DNA from 2 places in the Massilia sp. P2_C2 genome. Region 2 is predicted to be linked to the other one. Evidence: predicted binding sites of a transcription regulator. Region 2 holds the regulator's gene; the other holds the start of a gene.
The links. The regulator sigma-54, encoded in region 2, starts transcription at its own class of promoters, with help from an activator protein. The targets are predictions, from matches to a motif close to TGGCANGNAANCTGCTTT.
Positions count from the first base shown of each region.

Region 1 (3,407 bases), on a different contig from region 2:
GTGGCGATCCAGCGGTCCTTGTTGTCGACCGCGCGGAACATGACGGCCGCGTTGGCGCCATCCTGGCTCCACGTGATCGCCTCGCCCTGGAAGCCGATCATCACGTGGCGGTTGCCTTTCAGCGGATCGAGCTTGCGCTCCGCGCGCAGTTGCGCCAGCGGGTCGACCGCGATGCCGGGCAGGGTGTCCAGCGCGATGTCCTTTACGTCGCGCGTGGCGAGGTTGACGAGCTTGAGGCCGTGGCCGCGCGGCGTGTTGCGGCCCACGCGCGTGCGCTCGTCCGAGAACTCCTCGTAGCCGCTTTCGGTCACGTAGCGCGGCATCTTGCCGACGCGGCCCTTGTCCGCATCCTTGGGACCCGTGACGACGAGCAGCCAGCGGCCGTCCGGCGACAGCGCGCTGCTCACGATGGCGAGCTTGTCGCCCAGGTAGATCGGGGCCGGGGCGCGGGTCGGGTCGGCGTGGCGCAGTGCTTCCGCCTGGGCGCGGGTGGCGTCGCGCTCGTCCTTCTGGCGCTTCAGGATCGTGGACAGGCGCAGCTGCATGTCACGCAGGGCGTCGGGCTCCGGCGCGTTCGGATCCTTCGCCGCGCGCAGCAGGGCGACGGGGCCCTGTACCCGCGTGCTGCGGTCCCAGGCGAACCAGTCGTCGCCGATGCGGAACTGCACGCTGCGCTCGTCGGCCGAATACTGCACGGCCTGGACCGGCGTTCCGGTGCCGCGCGTGATCTGCACGAGGGTGCCGGTCTTCAGGTCGCGCTCGAACAGATCGCCGTTGCGCACGACGACGGCGCGGGCGCGGGTGCGGTTGTACACCGTTTCCGGACTGTCGAGCTGCGCGAGGTCGGCGTCGCTCACCTGCGTCGCGTGGCCGGCCCTGGCCGGGTTCACGCTCCACGTGTCGCGCAGCGGCGAGCCGGTGCGCTTCTGCTGATAGAACACCTGTTTGCCATCCCAGTTCCACCACGCCGCTTCCACGGGGGTGCCGATCCAGTCGGGGTTGGCCATGGCCTGGTCGAGGGTCACTTGTGTCGAGGCGGCGGCGGGTAGCGCCAGCAGCGCGGCGAGAACGGTAAGGGCAGAGGGTCGCATCATCAGTCGGATCGATAAATGAAGAACAAGAATGCTTTCTTGGTGAGAAATTGCAAAAAAACATTCTAGCTCAGCCGTCAATGATGCTGGTCGGGTTCGCCTTGAAGAGTGGCGCGCGTGCGTAAGTACAAAAACAACGCCCGGCCAATGCCGGGCGTGTGGAGACGATTTTTACAACAAAGGTTGTTTTACGCGGCCGTCTTCGGTCGGGCGTATTCGCCCATCCACAGTTCGGTCGGCGCCTGGGCCAGCCACGGTTCGCTGGGTGCGGTGACGGACGGGTTACGCACGAAGATCACGATGCGGGCGACGATGGCGACGGCCGAGATGGCGACGGTGACGTATTCGATAGGAGTCATGATTGTTTTTCCTTTGATTTGGTTTGTTCGGTTATTCAGTTCTTTGCGCGCAGCACGTCAACAGCCCGGGCCGGTGCGTGGTTCTTGCAGCCGGTGCCCATGATCATCATGTGGGTGAGGCTCTGCTTGTTGCGGGCGAGGGCGCCGCTGGCCGGCTGGGCGGCGTCATGCACGAACCAGCCGCCGTGCGCCGTGTACAGTTCGATCGCAAAATCGCGGAGCTTGCCGAACGCATCGGCGAGGTGGTGGCGCAGAGCCTTGTCGTGCGCCTGGGTGATCGTTGCGGTATTCATCGTCATCTCCGATAAAGCTGTCGTGTTGCGATGCAGTATAAGAAGACTCGCGTCATAAATGAACTTTTAGTTTGTGATGCTTCCCATTGGATTTGTGAATATTTAATGCGCGACAACTTAATCTGTCCACACCCTCGTTATTGCTCTGATGAATATCTTTTGACTGAGGTACACTTTGGCCCGAAAATTGCATATTCTGAAGACATGAAACAGCCGTCCAATGCCCAGCGCACCCTGCGCATCGTCGTCGTCACCACCGTCCCTGGAGATGTCACGGACGAAACCGTGCTCGCCGCCCAGGCGCGGCGCAACACGGCGCTGCGCATCGGCCTGCTGGAATCCGGCTACGACATCGTCGCGTCGCTCCCGGCCGATATCTTCCTGCCCGAGCGGATCGCCCAGATCCAGCCGGACATGATCATCATCGACAGCGAATCGGATGCGCGCGACGTCCTCGAACACATCGTGATCGCCACGCGCGACGAGCCGCGTCCCATCGTCCTGTTCACCGACGACGGCACGCCGTCCAGCATGGACGCGGCCATCGAGGCCGGCGTGTCCGCGTACATCGTGGCCGGGCTGCACGCGGAGCGCGTGAAACCCGTGCTGGACGTGGCCCTGAAGCGCTTCCGGCGCGAACAGAAGCTGCTGGACGAGTTGTCCGACACGCGCCGCCAGCTGGCCGACCGCAAGCTGATCGAACGGGCCAAGGGCGTGCTCATGGCGCGCAACAAGCTGACGGAGGAAGAGGCCTACCAGCGGCTGCGCAGCATGGCGATGAACAAGAAACTCAGGCTGGCGGAAGTCGCCCAGCGCATCCTCGACGTCGAGGACTTACTCGGTTAATAAAAAGGATACGAATGGCACACGCTTTCGTGGCCGGTTCGGACCGGCCGGAAAAGGCCGTGATCAAGGCCGGCTTCATGCCGCTGACGGATTGCGCTTCGCTCGTGATGGCGTCCGTGCTGGGACTGGACGACAAATACGGCATCAAGCTGGAGCTCACGCGCCAGCACTCGTGGTCGGGCATGCGCGACCGCCTGCTGCAGGGCGAGATCGACGTGGCGCACGTGCTGTACGGGATGCTGTACGGTGTCGAGAACGGCATCGGCGGCGCCGCCACGCGCATGGCCGTGCTGATGAATTTGTCGCGCAACGGCCAGTCCATCACGCTGTCGCGCGCGCTGGCGCGCCAGGGCGTGACGAATCTCGCGCTGCTGGCCGCCGCCATGCGCAAGGGCACGCGCCGCTACACGTTCGCGCACACTTTCCCGACCGGGAACCACGCGATGTTCCTCTATTACTGGCTGGCGGCCGGCGGCATCGATCCGCTGCGCGACGCCCAGGTGGTCACCGTCCCGCCCAGCCAGATGGCCGTGAACCTGGCGGCCGGGCACATGGACGGCTTTTGCGCCGGCGAGCCGTGGAGCACCCGCACGGTACTCGATGGCTGCGGCTTCACCGTGGCGACGAGCCAGGACATCTGGCCCGACCATCCCGGCAAGGCGCTGGGGGCGACGGCCGCTTTCGTCGACGCCAATCCGCACGCCTGCCGTTCGCTCATTGCGGCCGTGCTGGAAGCGGGGCGCTGGCTCGACGAGTCGGCCGAGCACCGCGAGGCGGCGGCCGAAGTGCTCTCCAGTCCGGCCTACGTGCACGGCGAC
Region 1 covers NZ_JBFUDR010000009.1:18,844-22,250, reverse strand. Annotated here, with positions in the region: gene AC1DYX_RS02140 (S9 family peptidase) at 1-1,091, opposite strand, end outside; gene AC1DYX_RS02135 (hypothetical protein) at 1,280-1,450, opposite strand; gene AC1DYX_RS02130 (hypothetical protein) at 1,486-1,743, opposite strand; gene AC1DYX_RS02125 (ANTAR domain-containing response regulator) at 1,948-2,589, shown strand; gene AC1DYX_RS02120 (CmpA/NrtA family ABC transporter substrate-binding protein) at 2,604-3,407, shown strand, end outside.
Region 1: the regulator sigma-54 is predicted to act here: its motif matches at 1,920-1,937, upstream of AC1DYX_RS02125 (ANTAR domain-containing response regulator).

Region 2 (3,407 bases):
TCGATCACCTCGCCATGCTCGAACGTGCGACGCACGAGCGCCCGTTCCATGCGCAGGCAGTCGGCCACGCCGAGCTCCTCTCCGCGCACGAGCATCTCGCGCGTCACGCACATCATCAGCGGCGAGCGCTGGCGCATCGTGGCCAGCGTCTGTTGCGCGAACGGGCTCGCGTCGGATTCCAGCGAAGCCATCACGGCCGCGACGGAATCGGCGCCGAAATGGCGGTCGATGGCTGTGCGCTGCGCGGCCAATTCCCCGCCGCCCGCATCGGCAGCAAACGGCGCCGCGAACGCGCGGATCGCATCAGGGAGTCGAGCGCCCGGCGTCGCCCCGACCAGCGCCTGCAGCGCGTCCAGCTGCGCGGCCGGCACGAACACGTCGGCCAGGCCCGCGTAGATGGCGTCTGCCGCGCCGATCGTCGCCCCCGTCACGCCGAGGTAATGGCCCACGCGGCCCGGCGCGTGCGACAGGAAGTGGCTGCCGCCGACGTCCGGGAACAGGCCGATGTTCACCTCGGGCATGGCGATCTTCGAGCGTTCCGTCACGATGCGCAGGCCGCAGCCAGGCCCGCCCTGCGCAATGCCCATGCCGCCGCCCATCACGACGCCATCCATCAGCGCGATGTACGGCTTCGGATAAAAGTGGATCAGGTGGTTGAGGGCGTATTCCTCGGTGAAGAAATCGTCCAGCAGCGGGCTGCCCGTCTGCGGCGTGGCGCTGCCGGCCTGGTGGAAGAACCGGATGTCGCCGCCGGCGCACAAGGCCTTTGCGCTCGTGCTCCCGATGCAGACGGCGTCGATGCCCGCATCGTCACGCCAGGCAAGCAGTGTTGCCGTGAGCACGCGGACCATGTCCAGCGACAACGAGTTCAGCGCCTTGGGGCGGTCGAGGGTGATGATGCCGGTGCGGTTGGCGACGCGCGTTTGAACGTAGTCGGTCATGTCTCTTGTTGTTTGAATAATGAGACCGCATTGTAACGCGCGTGGCGGGCCCAAAAATACGAAAAGGGCGCCGATGCGCCCTTCGTTTCCTGGTGCTGCGTCAGCGTGGCATCACGCCGCGGCGGCAGCTTCCTCTCCTCCTTCGGACATGCGTTTGATGGACGCGTTGTCATGATCCTTGAGCATCTGCTTGTACTTGACGACCTGGCGATCGAGGCGATCCATCAGCATGTCGATGGCGGCATACAGGTCGTGCGCAGCGCTGGCGACATGGACGATCTTGCCTGCGAGCCTCAGGTTGATCTCGGCTTTCTGGCGTTTTTCTTTCTCGGTGAGATTGTCAATGCAGAGGATGACATGGGAATCGATCACTTGATCGAAATGGCGGGTAATGCGTTCGAGCTTGTTCTGTACGTATTCTCGGATGGCTGGAGTTACATCGAGATGATGTCCGCTGATAGTGAGATTCATACACACTCCTTTGAAGATACCCTGCCATGACGTGCGCGCATCCAGCGCAACGCGGCAGTGTGGTGTTACAAGGATTTGCGGAGACTGACGGGTGGGATCTTCAGCGCCTCACGGTATTTCGCGACCGTGCGCCGCGCGATAACCATTCCCTGTTCCCCTAGCATCTCCGCGATCTTGCTGTCGGATAAAGGATTCTTGGGGTCTTCTGCTCCTGTCAATTGTACGATGAGGGCCCGTATTGCCGTCGAAGAAGCTTCGCCTCCCGCCTCGGTGGCAACGTGACTCCCGAAGAAATACTTCAACTCAAACATGCCGTGCGGGGTCAGCATGTATTTCTGAGTTGTGACTCGAGAAATTGTGCTCTCGTGTAGACCTAGTGTATCAGCTATCTCACGTAAAACAAGGGGCCGCATCGCGACTGCGCCGTGGGAAAAAAAGTTACGCTGGCGATCCACGATGGCTTGTGCCACGCGCAAGATTGTGTCGAAGCGCTGGCGCATGTTCTTGATGAGCCACTTGGCTTCCTGCAACTGTGCGTTCAACTGCGTGTCCGATTTCCCCTGCTTGAGCAGCGAGGCATACAGGCTGTTCACGCGCAGGCGCGGCATCACTTCCGGGTTCAGCTGCACGCTCCAGCCATCCTTGGCGCGGCGCACGATCACGTCGGGCACGACGAAGTCCGACACGTCCGACGCGAACGCCGCGCCCGGATGCGGATTGCACTGGCGGATCACGGCCTGGGCTTCGCGCAGGTCTTCGTCGTCGCAGTCGAGCGCCTTCTTGAGCTTGTTGAACTCGCGCTGCGCGAACCACGTGAGGTATTTTTCGACGATGGTCAGCGCCATGCGCCGCGTGACGAGCGGCACGCCGGGCATGCGCCGGATCTGCAGGGCCAGGCACTCGGCCGCGCTGCGCGCGCCCACGCCGGGCGGGTCCATGCTTTGCACGAGGGCCAAGGCCGTGCGCAATTCCTCGAACTCGATGTCGAGTTCTTCCGGCAGGCGCGCATGGATCTCGTCCAGCGATTCCTCCAGATAGCCATTGTCGTCCAGTGCGTCGACGACCAGTTCCACGAGTGCGCAATCGCGCGCGCCGCAGCACGTCAGGCGTGCCTGTTCCATCAGGAGCTCGCGCAGCGTGACGGGGCTCGCTTCCAGTTGCGGGCGGCCATCCTCGTCCTCGCCGCCGTTGCCGCTGCCGCTGCGGCCGGATTCGCCCCAGTCGGCATCGCCGCCTTCGCCGCCGGTCTCTGCGCCGCCGTCGCCACCGTTCTCGCCATTGCCGTTCTCGGAGGTGGCAGCACCGCCGCCCTCTTCGCCTGAACTCTGCGAAGACGCGGGCGCCTCGCCCTGCGAAGACGCGGGTGCGCTGTTGATGGCGCCGTCGGCCAGCAGGCGTACGGAACGGTCGAGCGGATCGTCGAGCCGCTCGAGCAGCGGGTTCTCGCCCAGCACCTGCTCGATTTCCTGGTGCAATTCCAGTGTCGACAGTTGCAGCAGCCGGATCGACTGCTGGAGCTGCGGCGTCAGCGCGAGGTGCTGTGAAGTCTTGAGTTGCAGCGTCTGTTTCATGACTACATTCGGAAGTGTTCGCCCAGGTAGACGCGGCGCACCGACTCGTTGGCGATGATGTCGTCGGGACGGCCGGAGGCCAGCACCGCGCCCTGGTTGATGATGTAGGCGCGATCGCAGATGCCCAGCGTCTCGCGCACGTTATGGTCCGTGATCAGCACACCGATGCCGCGCTCCTTCAGGAAACGCACGATGCGCTGGATCTCGATCACGGCAATCGGATCCACGCCGGCGAACGGTTCGTCCAGCAGCACGAAGCGCGGATCGGTCGCCAGCGCGCGCGCGATCTCCACGCGGCGGCGCTCGCCGCCGGACAGCGACAGCGCGGGGTTCTCGCGCAGCTTCTCGATCTGCAGCTCGGTCAGCAGCTCGTCGAGGCGTTCGGCGATGCGCGTCTTGGTCAGGGGCTTGCCGTTCTCGCGCT
Region 2 covers NZ_JBFUDR010000245.1:1,039-4,445, forward strand. Annotated here, with positions in the region: gene AC1DYX_RS22995 (enoyl-CoA hydratase/isomerase family protein) at 1-941, opposite strand, end outside; gene hpf (ribosome hibernation-promoting factor, HPF/YfiA family) at 1,053-1,412, opposite strand; gene AC1DYX_RS23005 (RNA polymerase factor sigma-54) at 1,478-2,983, opposite strand; gene lptB (LPS export ABC transporter ATP-binding protein) at 2,986-3,407, opposite strand, start outside.